2 regions of the Chromobacterium sp. FG22 genome follow, and region 2 is predicted to be linked to the other one. Evidence: riboswitches for the same ligand, from Rfam matches in the RefSeq annotation. Region 2 holds a riboswitch; the other holds the start of a gene.

Region 1 (7,496 bases), on a different contig from region 2:
CGTTGAAAGTCAGCGGCGCGGGGGGAAAGAGGATTTTGCCCTGCGCTTGCTGAGTTTGCAGTTCCCGGTCTATGCCGGCCAATTGCTGTTGAATGACCGGCGTTGACAGCACTTTCTCCCAGTCGGGATGAACGCGGGCCAGGGCGGGAGACAGGTAAGACAATGCTTGCATGGAAAATTACGGCTCTTGCTATCGTGTGGGGGATTGGAATCCGGCAGACCGGTTTCGTTCCATGAAAAAGCCGTTCCCACGGGAACGGCTGGCGGCGACGGCGCGCGGCGGCTAAGTCAGTAGCGCGCCATTTGCGGGTCCACTTCCGCGGCCCAGGCTTCCACGCCGCCGGCCAGGCTCAGCACCTGTTCGAAGCCGGCGTCCAGCAGGAAACGCGCCACGTGCGCGCTGCGCACGCCGTGGTGGCAGATCACCACGATGGGCGCGTCCGGCAGCTCGCTCATGCGCAGCGGAATCAGATTCATCGGGATGTGCCGCGAGCCGGGAATCATGCACAGCTGCACTTCCCACGCTTCGCGCACGTCCAGCAGCACCGGCGGCTCCGCGGTGGTGTCGGCCAGCGCCGCCGCCAGATCGCGGGCGCGGATTTCCTGAACCATCAAAACGCGAAGCGTTCCGGCTCTACCGCTTCCGCCTTGGCCAGGCGGGCGATACAGGTTTCGAACAGGCCGGTTTCGCTGAAGCTGGCTTCGGTTTCGCGCTTGATCAGTTTGCAGGTCATCACCGGCAGATCGCCCGCCACCATGATCAGACGGCCGCCCACGGCCAGCTGGTCTTTCAGTTCCTGCGGCACCACCGGCAGCGAGCCGCCGACCACGATCACGTCGAAGGGCGCTTGTTGCGGCAGGCCCAGCACGCCGTCGCCTTCCACCAGGGTCACGTTGGCGATGCCGGCCTGTTTCAGGTTGGCGGCCGCGGCTTCGCGCTGGGCGGGGTCGATTTCCACGCTGTAGACATGTTGGCCCTGCTTGGCCAGCAGCGCGGTCAGGTAGCCGCTGCCGGTGCCGATTTCCAGGATCTTGTCCTTGGCTTGGATGGCGGCGTCCTGAACCAGGCGCGCTTCCATTTTGGGCTGCAGCATGAAGCTGCCGTTGGGCAGCGGCAGTTCGGTGTCGACAAAGGCCAGGCTGCGTTTGTCGGCGGCGACGAACTGCTCGCGTTTCACGTGAAACAGCAGGTCCAGCACGTTCGTGTCAAGTACGTCCCACGGACGAATCTGCTGCTCGACCATGTTGAAACGGGCATTCTCAAAATCCATCAGCTCACTCCGGAGGGGCTTGCCGCCGAGTGAAAAAAGCGGCGGCGTGTCATGACGATAACTTGCGATTATCCCACATTTGCCGTACCTTCACAGCATCGCTAGGGGTCCTGCGCGACGGTCGGCAAGATGATCCATATCCTTGAAAGGATAGGATAATCGTTAAAGATTGTTGCGCGGGTGAGAAACACCCTTGGAACCTGACCCGGATAATACCGGCGTAGGGAAGCGTCAGCTGCCTTCGGCCCGGCATTGTCTTGTCGGATCGGCCCGCAGCCCGCCCAAGCGGCGGTCCGCTCCTTGCGCCATTCATCGACCAGGAGAATCGCCCGATGAACGCGCCCGCAACACCCAATCAAGCCATGGTGGTGGACACCGCCGCCATCCAGCCCTTGCCCAATTCCCGCAAGATCCACGTCGTCGGCAGCCGGCCGGACATCCGCGTGCCCATGCGCGAGATCAGCCAAAGCGACACGCCCACCCAGTTCGGCGGCGAGGCCAATCCGCCCATCACCGTTTACGACACCAGCGGCCCGTATACCGACCCGGACGCCCGCATCGACATCCAGAGCGGCCTGCCGCCGCTGCGCGCCGGCTGGATCGCCGAGCGCGGCGACTGTGAGCAGCTGGCCGGCCTGTCCAGCGAATACGGCCGCGCCCGCGAGGCCGACCCCAAGCTGGCCGAGCTGCGTTTCAACCTGACGCGCCAGCCGCGGCGCGCGCTGCCGGGCCGCAATGTCAGCCAGATGCATTACGCGCGCCGCGGCGTCGTCACGCCGGAAATGGAGTTCGTCGCCATCCGCGAGAACCTGCGTCGCCGCGAATACCTGGACGCGCTGCGCGAAGCCGGCGGCAAGAACAGCCGGCTGGCGGAACTGATGACGCGCCAGCATCCCGGCCAGGCTTACGGCGCGGCGCTGCCGGAGGAGATCACGCCGGAATTCGTGCGCGCCGAGATCGCCGCCGGCCGCGCCATCCTGCCGGCCAATATCAATCACCCCGAATCCGAGCCCATGATTATTGGCCGCAATTTCCTGGTCAAAATCAACGGCAATATCGGCAATAGCGCGGTAACGTCTTCGATCAGCGAAGAAGTCGACAAGATGACTTGGGGCATACGCTGGGGCGCGGACACCATCATGGACTTGTCCACCGGCAAGAACATCCATGAAACCCGCGAATGGATCATCCGCAATTCGCCGGTGCCCATCGGCACCGTGCCCATTTATCAGGCGCTGGAAAAAGTGGGCGGCAAGGCCGAGGACCTGAACTGGGAAATCTTCCGCGATACGCTGATCGAACAGGCCGAGCAGGGCGTCGATTACTTCACCATCCACGCCGGCGTATTGCTGCGCTATGTGCCGATGACCGCCGGCCGCATGACCGGCATCGTGTCGCGCGGCGGCTCCATCATGGCCAAATGGTGTCTGGCCCATCACCGCGAAAACTTCCTCTACACCCATTTCGAGGACATCTGCGAAATCATGAAGGCCTACGACGTGGCCTTCAGCCTGGGCGACGGCCTGCGGCCGGGCAGCGTCTGGGACGCCAACGACGAGGCGCAGCTGTCGGAATTGAAGACTCTGGGCGAGCTGACCGCCATCGCCTGGAAACACGATGTGCAGGTGATGATAGAGGGCCCCGGCCACGTGCCCATGCAGCTGATCAAGGAGAATATGGACAAGGAGCTGGAGTGGTGTCACGAGGCGCCGTTCTACACCCTGGGGCCGCTGACCACCGACATCGCGCCCGGCTACGACCACATCACCTCGGCGATAGGCGCGGCGCAGATAGGCTGGTACGGCACCGCGATGCTGTGCTACGTCACCCAGAAGGAACACCTGGGCCTGCCGGACAAGAACGACGTCAAGGAAGGCATCATCACCTACAAGCTGGCCGCGCACGCGGCCGACCTGGCCAAGGGCCACTCCGGCGCGCAGATCCGCGACAACGCGCTGTCCAAGGCGCGTTTCGAATTCCGCTGGGAAGACCAGTTCAACCTGGGCCTGGATCCGGACAAGGCGCGCGCCTTCCACGACGAGACCTTGCCCAAGGACAGCGCCAAGGTCGCGCATTTCTGCAGCATGTGCGGTCCGCATTTCTGCAGCATGAAGATCACCCAGGACGTGCGCGAATACGCGGCCAAGCAGGGCATCAGCGATCAGGACGCGCTGGCGCGGGGGATGGAGGTCAAGTCGGTGGAGTTTCTGAAGGGCGGCTCCAAGCTTTACGACAAGGTGTGAGCCCGGAGTCAGGAGAAAACGGCGGCCGCGGCCGCCGTTTTTCATGGCGCAAGGGCCGGCGGCGGCGGCGGCGATTCGGGTCTATCATCAGACATCCCCTCATAGGAGAAGCGTCATGGACACCAGCGAGCATTCCCTGTCCGGGCTGTTCCGCCAGTTGGGCCTGGCGGACGAGCCCGCCGCCATCCGCGCCTTCATCGCCAGCCATCCCTTGCCGCGGAACGCGGTGCTGGCCGACGCGCCGTTCTGGACGCCGGCGCAGGCGGATTTTCTGCGCCAGGCCTTGGCCGAGGACGCGGACTGGAGCGAGGAGGTGGATGAGCTGGCGGTGTTGTTGCAGCTGGGCTAGGGTTTCAACGCGCGCAGCAGCCCCCGCACCGTATTGGCGGCATTGTCGGCGGCGATTTGCATGAAGGTGTCCATTTCATTGGCGTGTTCGCTGCCGCCGGCCAGATCGGACAGGCTGCGGAAGGCGATGAAGGGCACGCGGTTGGCGTGCGCCACCTGGGCCACCGCCGCGGTTTCCATATCCACCACCTGGGCCTGGTAAGTCTTGGCCAGGTAATCGCGGTAGCCGGCGTTGTCCATGAAGATGGGGCCGGACAGGCCGTTGCCGCCGGCGACGATGCGCGGCGGCGCGGACAGGCAGCGCTGGGCGGCGTCGCAGCCGCGCAGGGTGTCCGCCGGCAAGTTCTTGGCCAGCCGCAGTAGTTCCGGGTCCACCTCGAACCAGAAGCGGGTTTCGCTGCCGCCGTCGGCGGTGGCCAGCTTGACGTCTCGCGGGTGGATCATGCCGTAGTGGGCGCGCGCGGCCGGGTCCGCGTACGGCGGCGGCGCGTAGCGGCCGGGCGCGGTTTCTCGCGCGTAGATGGCTTCGGCGTAATTGCCCCAGCGCCGCGGCACCGCCACGTCGCCGATGCGCAAGCGGTCGTCCACGCCGCCGGCGATGCCGCTGAACACGATGCGGCTCACATTGAAGCGGTCCAGCGCCAGCTGGGCGTTCATCGCCGCATTGCTCATGCTGACTCCGCTCATGAACAGCAGCACCGGCCGGCCTTCCAGTTGCGCGGTGGTGAAACGCACGCCGTTGACGCGGTATTCGCGTTTATCGACGGCCTGGTTCAGCAGCAGGGTTTCCTCCGGACCGAAAGCCGAAACCACGGCGGTGCGCGGCGCCGCGTCCAGAACGGGGGCGGCGTGGACGGCGGCGCTCAGCGCCAGCAGCGCGCCAACTAACTGAACCTTGAATGCTTTCATGACGAAAATCCGGATGGAAATGGAATCGCGCCATGATAAACGGTTTTCGCGTCGAAACCGCGCATCAAGTCAGCAAGAATCGGAATGCCAAACGGGTTGATCGGCCTGAAACTGAAGCTGTCGCCGCGCCGAAGACCGGCGCGGGCCTCATTCACTTTCAGGAGGAAACTCAATGGGCGCATTGATCAATAAAACCGCCATCGTCACCGGCGCCAGTTCCGGCATCGGCATGGCGGCGGCCAGGCTGTTCGCGAGCGAAGGCGCGCGCGTGGTGTTGGTGGCGCGGCGCGCGGCCAAGCTGGATCGGCTGGTGTCGGAAATCGTGGCCGGCGGCGGTCAGGCGGCGGCTCTGGCCGGCGATCTGACCTCGGAGGATTGCGCGCGGGAGGCGGTGGAGCTGGCGCTGGATAGATTCGGCGGCCTGGACGTCGCCTTCAACAACGCCGGCAGCCTGGGCGCGCTGGGCAGCCTGGACCAGGTGTCGCTGGACGGCTGGCGCGAGACGCTGGACAGCAATCTGAGCAGCGCCTTTCTGTGCGCCAAGCACCAACTGCCGGCCTTGTTGCGCGGCGGCGGCGGATCAATGATCTTCACCTCGTCCTTTGTCGGCCACGCCATCGGTTTCCCCGGCATGGCCGCTTACGCGGCCAGCAAGGCGGGGCTGGTGGGGCTGGCGCGCACGCTGGCGGCGGAATACGGCGCCCGGGGCCTGCGCGTCAACGCCTTGTTGCCGGGCGGCACCGACACCGAGATGGGCCGCGCCGCGGCGGCGACGCCGGAGCAGCGCGAGGCGGTGGCCGGCCTGCACGCGCTCAAGCGCATGGCCGCGCCGGAGGAGATCGCGCGGGCGGCCTTGTTCCTGGCGTCGGACGCGTCCAGCTTCGTCACCGGGACCACCTTGTTCGTCGACGGCGGCGTGTCCATCGGCAAGCTGTGATCAGAAGCGGGCCACCATCTTGCGCTTCACCGTGTAATCCGGCCGCAGGCTGGCTTCGCTGTCCATGAAGTAACGGTTGCTGTCCAGCAGGAAGTGCGGGTCGTTCAGTTCTTCCGGATCGGCCCAGTCGCATAGCAGGTGATAGAGCGCCTGCGCGCTGTGGCAGCGTTCCAGCGCCTGACGGAACGGCCGTTCCGCGAACATGCGCGCGCAGCTGGCCAAAATATGCAGATGAGCCTCGCGGCTTTGCCGCGGCAGGAGCAGCACCAGCGCGGTATGCACCGCTTGTTGGTCCGGGGCGTCGAAGGCGATGGGGGTTTGCAACCGCAGCAGCAGCGCGCGGGCTTCCGTCAGGCCCTCGATGCGGGCGTGCGGCAACGCGAGGCCGTGGCCGAGCGCGGTGCTGCCGGCCTGTTCGCGCTCATGCAGCGCGGCGGCCAGCGTCGGGCGGTGCAGGGCGTGGCGCTGGGCCAGCTGGGAGGCGGCGTGTTCCAGCAGCGCGGCCTTGTCGGCCAGGGTTTGATTGAGCAGGATGTCTTGCGGGCCGCAGAGGTCGGGCAGGGTCAGCATGGCGGATTTCTCCTTTGGCTAGGGGTGCGACCTCATCCTAGTCAGCAGGGGCTAAAGATCCGCTAAAGAAAACGCGCGGCGGCATAAAAATGCCGCCAACGCGGCCGGGCTTATTTTTGCTCGGATTGCGGCTGCTCGGCCTTTTTCTCCTGGGCCTGCAGCGCGCCCTTCACGGCGGAAGCCTGTTCTTTCAGCTTGTTCACCTGCTCTTTCAGTTCCGGGCTCAGCGCGGCGGCCGCGGCGCCTGCCTGTTTGGCGACGCCGATGGCGGCGCTGGCCTGTTCCTTGAGCTGGCCCAGCGGCGCGCTGCTGTCCTGCAGCGTGTTGTGCACCGTGCCGATGGCGCTGGAGGCGGACTCTTGCAATTGGTTGGTTTGCTTCTCGCTGCAAGCGGCCAGAGCCAGGGCGGAAGCGGCGGCGATCAAAAGCGTGGCGCGCATGTAAACGTCCTCGTTGGGGAAAATGCTGTATTGAGCGCCGGCGAAGGCCGAAGTTCCGGGGTGGCTCCTGGCTGCAAGGCCAAGTGGTTCTTATGACTCCGTCTTGCTTGGGCCACAATGCGCGGATTGGGCGCGTTTGCGCCGCCACTGGAGATCGGCATGAGCGATACGCTTTCCATCCGCCCGTTGCGGGCCGAAGACTACGAGGCCTGGTTGCCGCTATGGCGCGGTTATCAGCGTTTTTACCAAGTGACGATGGACGAGGCCACGGTCATGGGAACCTGGCGGCGCTATCTGCTGCCGGATCACGCGATGCGCGGCTGGCTGGCCTGGGACGGCGAGCGGGCGGTGGGGCTGGTGCACATCGTATTGCACCCCAGCAGCTGGACCTTGGGCGATTATTGCTATTTGCAGGATTTGTTCGTGGCCGAGGATTGCCGCGGCCTGGGCGCCGGGCGGCAACTGATCGAATGGGTGTACCGGTGGGCGCGCGAGCGCGAGTGTTCGCGGGTGTATTGGCTGACCCATGAGACCAACGCCACCGCGCGGCGGCTTTACGATCAATTGGCGGAGAACCTGGGTTATATCCAGTACCGGAAGACCCTATAGCCGTCACGGGCGATCAGGAGCAACCATGTCAACGCATAGAGTGGAATACTGGGCCGAACGTTCGGTATTGTGCTGGCTCGCTACGAGCGACGGAAATGGCCTGCCGAATGTTTCGCCCAAGGAAATGTTCATGGCGGTGGACGACTCTCATCTGCTGATCGCGGACATC
Region 2 (7,496 bases):
AGCCGGCTGATGTCCTCGCCGTTGAAACGAACCGCGCCGCCGTCCAGCGGCAGCAGGCCGGCGATGATTTTGAGCAAGCTGCTCTTGCCGCAGCCGGACGGTCCCAGCAGAGCCAGGGTCTCCCCGGCGGCCACCTCCAGCGACACGCCGTCCACCGCCACCCGCGCGCCGAAGCGCTTTTCAATTCCTATGAGCTCAAGCACGCCCGTCTCCTTTTCCCGGTTCCCCCGGTCTGGCCGCGCCGCTTTCAATCACGGCGAAAGCCAGCATCGCCAACACCATCAGCAGGCCGGACAACAGCATCGCCGCATCCGCGTTGGCCTGGCCCGGCCGGCCCAGCTTCTGATAAATCAAGGTGGTCAGGGTCAACCACTCCGGCCGTGACAGGAATAAGGTCACCGCGAACTCCCCCACCGCGGTGGCGGCGGCGAAGGCCAGCCCGCGCCGCAGCGCCGGCTGCAACAAGGGCCAGATCACCCGTCGGAACAGCCGCCAGGGCGAGGCCCCCAGGGAGCGCGCCGCCTGCGCCAGATGTTCCGGCATGCCGTCCAGCGCCGCGCCGGCGGCTTTGGCGACGAAGGGATAGGCCAGCAAGACGTAGGCTGCCAACAGCATGGCCAAATCCGCGCTCCAGCTCGGATAGAGCAGCAGCAAGCCAAACGCCACGCAGACCGGCGACACCACGAAAGGCAGAAAGGCCAGGGCCCGCAACCACAGCCAGCGCCCGGCGGCCAGCGCGTGGCACAGGCCCAGCAGGCCGGACAGCAATACGGTCAGCAAGGTGAAACGCGCCGAGTTGAACAAGGCCAGCCGCAATTCCTCGTCCCACAGTCCGGCCAGGCCGTCGAGCGCGGACAGCGCTTTCCACAGCACCGCCAGCAAGGGCAAGCCGGCGAAGATCAACAGAATGGCGAGGGCCGCCGTCAGCCAGGCGCGGTCCGTCCAGGTCCGCGCGGGCGCGGGGAGCAGCGGCTCACAGCGCGCCGGCACGCCCAAACGCGCCTCCAGCCAGGCGTAGACCGCGGCGACGCCGCCGGCCACCAGCAGGCTCAGCAAGGCCAGCGCGCCGGCGTCGGCCAGATTCAGCTCATACGCCACCAGCGTGTAAATCTCGACTTCCACCGTGGCGTAACGCTGGCCGCCCAGCAACAGCGCCAGGCCGAAGCCGGAGAAACAGTAGAGGAAGACCAAGCATAGATTGGGCAACAGCCAGGGCAGCGCCGCCGGCCATTCCACGCGCCAGAACGCGCGCCAACGCCCGGCGCCCAGGCTGCGGGCCGCGGCCAGCCGGCTGGCCGGCACCTGGGCGAAGCCATCGGCGGCCGCGCGGATCACCAGCGGCAGATTGAAGAACAGATTGCCGTACAGCAGCAGCCAGGGCGAATCCTGCAAGTTCAGCCCGCTCAAACCCTGAGGGCCGAACAGCGCCAACACGCCGACGCCGGCGACCAGGGTGGGCATCACGAAGGGCAGCATCAGCAGGCGCAGCGCCAGGCCGCGCCCGGCGAAGCGGAAGCGAGCCAGCGCCCACGCCGCCGGCACGCCGAGCAGCAAGGCCAGCGCGCAGGTCGCCGCACCCTGCAGCAGCGACCACATCATGCGCCAGCGCAGATAGGAATCGCTCAGCAAACCGAAGGACAGCGGCTCGCCGCCCTCCTTCAACAGCCGCGCCAACGGCGAAATAGACATCGCCAGCAAAAACAGCAAAGGAGGCGCCGCCAGCAACAGGCGGCTCCGACGGCTCAACATCAAAACGGCGTTCCCTTCAACGGCCAGCGGGCGGTCAACACATCCTCCACCCCGTCTTCATCCTCGCTTTGCCCCGCCTTGGCGAAGCCCAGATCCGCGGCCAAACATTGCGAAGGCAGATTGTCCGGCGCGATGGACAGCACCAGCCGCGGCGCGCCGGCCAGGGCCGCCCAGGCCCCCATCGCCAGCACCGCTTCGCGGGCATAGCCCTGGCGGCGATAAGCCGGGTAAATCGTGTAACCCAATTCCACGTCGCCGTAGTCGCCCAGATAAGGATGGCCGGGCAAGGAGTGGAAGTTGACGTGGCCGACCATCGTCAGATCGTCGCGGCGCAGCAAGGCGCGCACCGACCAGGGCGCGTAGTCGGGCTGGCGCTCGATGTCGTCCAGCCGCATGCTCATCAAGTCCTGCTCGTCCAACCATTCCGCCGCCAGCGGCGCGCCCAGCAGCTCGGCCGCCGTTTCCGGCTGACCGGCCAGACACAGCCACAGCGTCTGCGGGTCCAGATGGCGCAGCAACAGCCGCGGCGTTTCGATGTCCGGAATCATTGCCCGCCCTTCAACACTACTCGGGTCCAGCGCGCCACCCATTGGCGGGAGCGCTCGGCGATCGCCTTGCTGTCCGGCGTGTCGTGCGCGGCCGGCTGCTCCGCGAAACGATAGACCGGGTCCAAGCTCACCTTGTCCATCACCGGATACATCCACATGGTGGTGGTCACGTCCTTCTGCACCGCTTCGGAGCGCAGGAAGGCGATGAATTTCTCGCCCAGCGCCGCCTCCTTGCCGCCCTTGACCAGGGCCGCGCCCTCCACCTGGCGGAACACGCCGCCTTTCAAGGGCAGATTGCCGGTGGGCGCGTCGTTCAGTTTCTGTTTGCTGTAGAACACCTCGGCGGCCGGACTGGTCGCGTAGCTGACCACCAGCGGACGGCTGCCGCCGTTCTTGGAGAAATCGGTGTAGTAGGATTCGCTCCAACCCTTGCTGACCTTCAGCCCGTTGTCGCGCAAGCGGCCCCAGAAGGCGAAGGCCTTGTCCTCGCCCATGGCGGCGATGGTGGACAACATGAAAGCCAGGCCCGGGCTGGACGTGGCCGGATTTTGCACCACCAGCAGGTTCTTGTAGGCCGGCTTGCTCAAATCCTCCAGCGTCTTGGGCAGCGCCAGCTGGCGCTGGGCGAACCAGGCCTTGTCGTAATTGAGGGTGACGTAGCCGTAGTCTATGCTCACCGCGCCCGGCAAGGCGGCCTTGCCGCCCTGGGCCAGCGCCGCCGGCACCGGAGCCAGCACGCCGGCCTGCTGCGCCTTGCCGATCAGGCTGTTGTCGATGCCGAACACCACGTCGGCGATGGGATTGGCCTTGGTCAGAATCAGCTTGTTCAGCATCTCGCCGGCGTCCCCGGCCTTGATGATGGAGACCTTGGCGCCGTTCTGCTTTTCGAACTCGGCCAGCAAGGGCTTGGACACGGTGAAAGAACTGTGCGACAGCACCCGCAGCTCGGCCGCCGACGCGGCCAGGCTGGACGCCGCCAGCGCAACGGCTATCAAAGAGGAAAAGCGCTTCATGGATATCTCCGTACACGATAGTCCGGAGCAAGCGGAATGCGGGCCCTGGCCCGCGCATCACGCTCCCTCCGCTGGCATGACCCAGATCAGGTTGCAGGGTATTTTCTCAGCCCGCGCCGCGGGCACCCCTGGTGACAGCGCGCCAGTATACCGCAGCGGCCGCCGGCTGGCAGCCAACAATCCTTAACAGAGTGGGCCCGCGCCTTAACACGCCGATGACAAGCGCCTTCTAAGCTGAATGCATGCTTACGCCCGCTCCGGGCGCGTTTGGAGACCATGCTTGAACCCCATGCCCACCCTTGGCCAGCCGCCGACTAGAGCGGCCGAGGCCATCCGCTTCACCGCAAAAACCGCGCTGGGGCTCCTGCTGGCCGCGCTCAGCCTGCCCGCGCTGGCCCAGGCCGGCATCGGCGTCGCCGGCGCGCGTCATTTGCTGTCCCGCACCGGCTTCGGCGCCAACCCGGCGCAAATCGCCGTGTACGCGCCGCTGAGCCGCGAAGCCGCGGTGGATCGGCTGCTGGCCAATAGCCAGGCCAACGCCGCCACGCCGCCGCCGTCCTGGGTCGACGAAGCCTTCGAGCGGCCGGGGCAGCCCAATTTAGACGAAGAGGCGAAAAAGGCGCTGCAAAAGCTGCGCGCCGAGCACGCGGTGGAATTGCGCGGCTGGTGGCTGAACGAGATGCGCTACACCTCGTCGCCGCTCAGCGAAAAAATGACCCTGTTCTGGCACAACCACTTCGTCTCCGCGCTGGACAAGGTGCGCTCGCCCCAACTGATGTATCGGCAAAACGTCTTGCTGCGCCAGTACGCGCTGGGCAACTTCGGCGCCATGCTGCACGCCGTCGCCCGCGATCCGGCGATGATGCGCTATCTGGACACCGCCAATAACCGCAAGGGCCAGCCGAACGAGAACTTCGCGCGCGAGGTGATGGAGCTGTTCACCCTGGGCGAAGGCCATTACAGCGAACAGGACATCCGTGAAGCCGCGCGCGCCTTCACCGGCTGGGGGCTGGATCGCGACGAGCGCTTCGTCAACCGTCCGCGCTTGCACGACGACGGCGACAAGCTCGTCTTCGGCCAGCGGGGCGACTTCAACGGCGACGATGTCTTGGACCTGCTGCTGCGACAGCCGGCCACCGCCGAGTTCATCGCCGCCAAGCTGTGGAAGGCCTTCGTCTCGCCCAAGCCGGATCCGGCCGCCGTCAAGCGGCTGGCCGCCGGCTTCCGCAACAGCCGCTACGAAATCAAGCCCTTGCTGCGCGCGCTGCTGTTAAGCCCGCAGTTCTGGAGCAGCCAGGGCCAGTTGGTGAAATCGCCGCTGGAGCTGACCATAGGCACCCTGGTCACCTTCGACCTGAACCCGCCGGACTGGCGCGCGCTGGCCGGGCTCAACCGTCAGTTGGGCCAGGACGTGTTCGCGCCGCCCAACGTCAAAGGCTGGCCGGGCGGCGAGGCCTGGATCAACAGCGCCACCTTGCTCAGCCGCAAACAGTTCCTGGACCGCATCGCCCGCGACGCCGCGCCCGCGCGCAACGCCTTTGCGCTGCCGGACGGCGGCATGGACGAAATGAAGGGACGCGAGGCGCGCATCAACCGGCTGGCGGCCGCCGGCCTGCGTTCCATCAGGCTGCAGCCGGATGAATGGAGCGCCATCTACCAAATCCGCAGCGCTCAGGACGCCGCCAAGCTCTTGCTGGCCTTGCCGCCGGCCAATCCCCTGCCCGAATCCGACAGCGGCGCGCAAGCCATCGCCCCGCTGCTGCTGGACCCGGTTTATCAAGTTCACTGACGGAAACCCAGCCATGTTCCAGCGACGACAATTTCTCAAAGCCATGGCCGGCGGCCTGATGGTGTCCGTGCTGCCCAATCTGAGCTGGGCGCTGGCGCCGGCCGGCTATCAACGCCTGTTGGTGCTGATCGAACTCAAGGGCGGCAACGACGGCCTCAACACCGTGGTGCCCTACGCCAGCGCCGACTATTACCGGCTGCGCCCCGGCATCGCGATTCCCCGCGACCAAGTGCTGCCGCTGGACGAACGCCTGGGCCTGCATCCGGCCATGACCGGCCTGCGCCCGCTATGGCAGCAGCAGGAGCTGGCGGTCTTGCAAGGGGTGGGTTATCCCGATCCCAATCTGTCCCACTTCCGTTCCATCGAGATTTGGGAAACCGCATCCAATAGCCAGCAATACCTGAGCGAGGGCTGGTTGACCCGATTGTTCCGCGAGCAGCCGACGCCGCGCGGATTCGCCGCCGACGGCGTGGTGTTGTCCAGCCAGGCGCTGGGCCCGCTGGACGGCGGCGCCCGCGCGGTGGTGCTGAGCAATCCGCAAGACTTCGCGCGCCAGGCCAAACTGGCCGCGGACCAAGGCCATGCCGGCAGCGGCGCGCTGGGCCACATTCTCAAGGTGGAGGGCGACATCCGCCAGGCCGCCGCCGAACTGAGCCAAGCCGCCAAACCCGTGGCCGCGGCGGATTCGCCGATGGCCGCGCCCCGGCCGGCCGGAGCCTTCGCCCAGGCCGTCGCGACTCTGACAGACACCCTGTCCCGCGGCGTATCCATCGCCGTGGCCCGCATCACGCTCACCGGCTTCGACACCCACGGCAACCAGCCGCCCACCCAGGCGCGGCTGCTGGGAGAGCTGGCCGACGGCATCGCCCTGCTGCGTACGCAATTGCAACAGCAGGGGCGCTGGGACGACACCCTGGTGCTCAGCTACGCCGAATTCGGCCGCCGCCCGCGCGAAAACGGCAACCGCGGCACCGACCACGGCACCGCCAACGTCCATTTCGCCGCCGGCGGGCGCGTGCGCGGCGGCCTGTATGGGCAAAGCCCGCAATTGGCCGGCGTCGACGACGGCAACCTGCCTTGCGCCATCGACTTCCGCCAGGTCTACGCCACCGCCATCCAGAGCTGGTGGGGCAAGGACGCCCACAATGTGCTGGGCGGCCGCTTCGCCCCCCTGCCCATTCTGAAGGTATGAAAAAAGCCGGCCCCTAGGGGCCGGCCGTCTACAGAGAACCACTCAGCGATTTACTTCCAGCTGGACGCCAACACCGGCTGCAAAGCCGCCTGATAGTTGTCCGGCAGGTTGACCTGGCCAGCGGCCGGCGGATTGAAGGCCGCCATCGCATTGACCAGCGCCTGCACCTGACTGGCCGCCAGGGCCTTGCCGTCGCCGGACTGGAGGGTCTCGATCTGGTTCGCGGCATTGCCGAACCAGTTGTTAATCGACACCTTGTCCTCAGTACCGATCACGCTGACCTCCAGGCTGGCGCCCTGACGCTTGAACCACAGCTGGTCGGCATTGACGCCCTGGCCGAACTTCAACACATCCTGGCCGCCGGTGTCGGTGATGCCGTCCTGGCCATCGCCGCGCTCGAACTGATAGGTGTCGTTGCCGTTGCCGCCCTCAAGCACGTCGTTGCCGCGGCCGCCGACCAACAGATCGTTGCCCTCGCCGCCGTACAAGGCGTCATGGCCGCCGTTGCCAACCAGCCAATCGTCAAGCGCGCCGCCGCGCAGGGTATCGCCCAGCTCGGTGCCCAACAAGGGCACCCCCTGCTTCATCAACTGATCGGCGGTCCACTTCGTGCCGGAAGCGAAGGTGATCTGTTCGATCCAGTACACCCGATCGGCAAACCAGTCCTTCACCGTCACGCTGTCCTGGCCGTTGACGTGGCGGAACACCATATCGTTGCCGCTGCGCAGCACCTGGATGTCGCTTTCCTTGATGCCCACACCGAACACCAACTCATCACGGTAGGCGTCGTTCACCGTCGGTGCATCCGCCTTGTCGATGATGACGTCCTGGCCATCGCCCAGATTGAACAGATAGGTGTCGCGCGCATAGCTGCCGGTCAGCGTGTCGTTGCCGGTGCCGCCTTCCAGCGTGTTGTTCCAGCCGTTCCACGCCGCGGTCAATTGATCGTTGCCCGCGCCGCCGCGCAAGGTGTCACCCTCAACGCGCCAGCCGCCGCCGCTGCCACCGATGATCACATCATCACCGTCTCCTCCTTCCAGCAGGTCGGCGCCATCACCACCGTACAGCGAGTCCTTACCGGCGCCGCCGCGCAGGGTGTCGTTACCCCCTTCGCCGAACAAACCGTCGTCACCATCGCCGCCTTCCAGCAGGTCGTTGCCGTTACCGCCGTACAGCGAGTCGTTGCCGCCGTTGCCCAGCATCCA

What was found. A riboswitch is a leader RNA that binds a small molecule or an ion and turns the genes downstream of it on or off. The one in region 2 is predicted to bind thiamine pyrophosphate.
Region 1: another riboswitch for thiamine pyrophosphate. It lies ahead of thiC (phosphomethylpyrimidine synthase ThiC); the one in region 2 lies ahead of ACODSD_RS11610 (thiamine ABC transporter substrate-binding protein).

What each region holds. Positions count from the first base shown of each region.
Region 1 is NZ_JBMDJX010000002.1:214,940-222,435, reverse strand. It holds gene ACODSD_RS03145 (uracil-DNA glycosylase) at 1-172, opposite strand, end outside; gene ACODSD_RS03140 (rhodanese-like domain-containing protein) at 289-612, opposite strand; gene ACODSD_RS03135 (protein-L-isoaspartate O-methyltransferase family protein) at 612-1,271, opposite strand; TPP riboswitch at 1,365-1,515, shown strand; gene thiC (phosphomethylpyrimidine synthase ThiC) at 1,634-3,514, shown strand; gene ACODSD_RS03125 (DUF2789 domain-containing protein) at 3,630-3,863, shown strand; gene ACODSD_RS03120 (5'-methylthioadenosine/S-adenosylhomocysteine nucleosidase) at 3,860-4,771, opposite strand; gene ACODSD_RS03115 (hypothetical protein) at 4,804-4,956, shown strand; gene ACODSD_RS03110 (SDR family oxidoreductase) at 4,944-5,708, shown strand; gene ACODSD_RS03105 (PTS sugar transporter subunit IIA) at 5,709-6,278, opposite strand; gene ACODSD_RS03100 (hypothetical protein) at 6,389-6,718, opposite strand; gene ACODSD_RS03095 (GNAT family N-acetyltransferase) at 6,878-7,327, shown strand; gene ACODSD_RS03090 (pyridoxamine 5'-phosphate oxidase family protein) at 7,353-7,496, shown strand, end outside.
Region 2 is NZ_JBMDJX010000010.1:649-8,144, reverse strand. It holds gene ACODSD_RS11625 (ABC transporter ATP-binding protein) at 1-203, opposite strand, end outside; gene ACODSD_RS11620 (ABC transporter permease) at 196-1,749, opposite strand; gene ACODSD_RS11615 (GNAT family N-acetyltransferase) at 1,749-2,297, opposite strand; gene ACODSD_RS11610 (thiamine ABC transporter substrate-binding protein) at 2,294-3,310, opposite strand; TPP riboswitch at 3,356-3,450, opposite strand; gene ACODSD_RS11605 (DUF1800 domain-containing protein) at 3,600-5,099, shown strand; gene ACODSD_RS11600 (DUF1501 domain-containing protein) at 5,113-6,291, shown strand; partial or broken gene ACODSD_RS11595 (calcium-binding protein) at 6,342-7,496, opposite strand, start outside.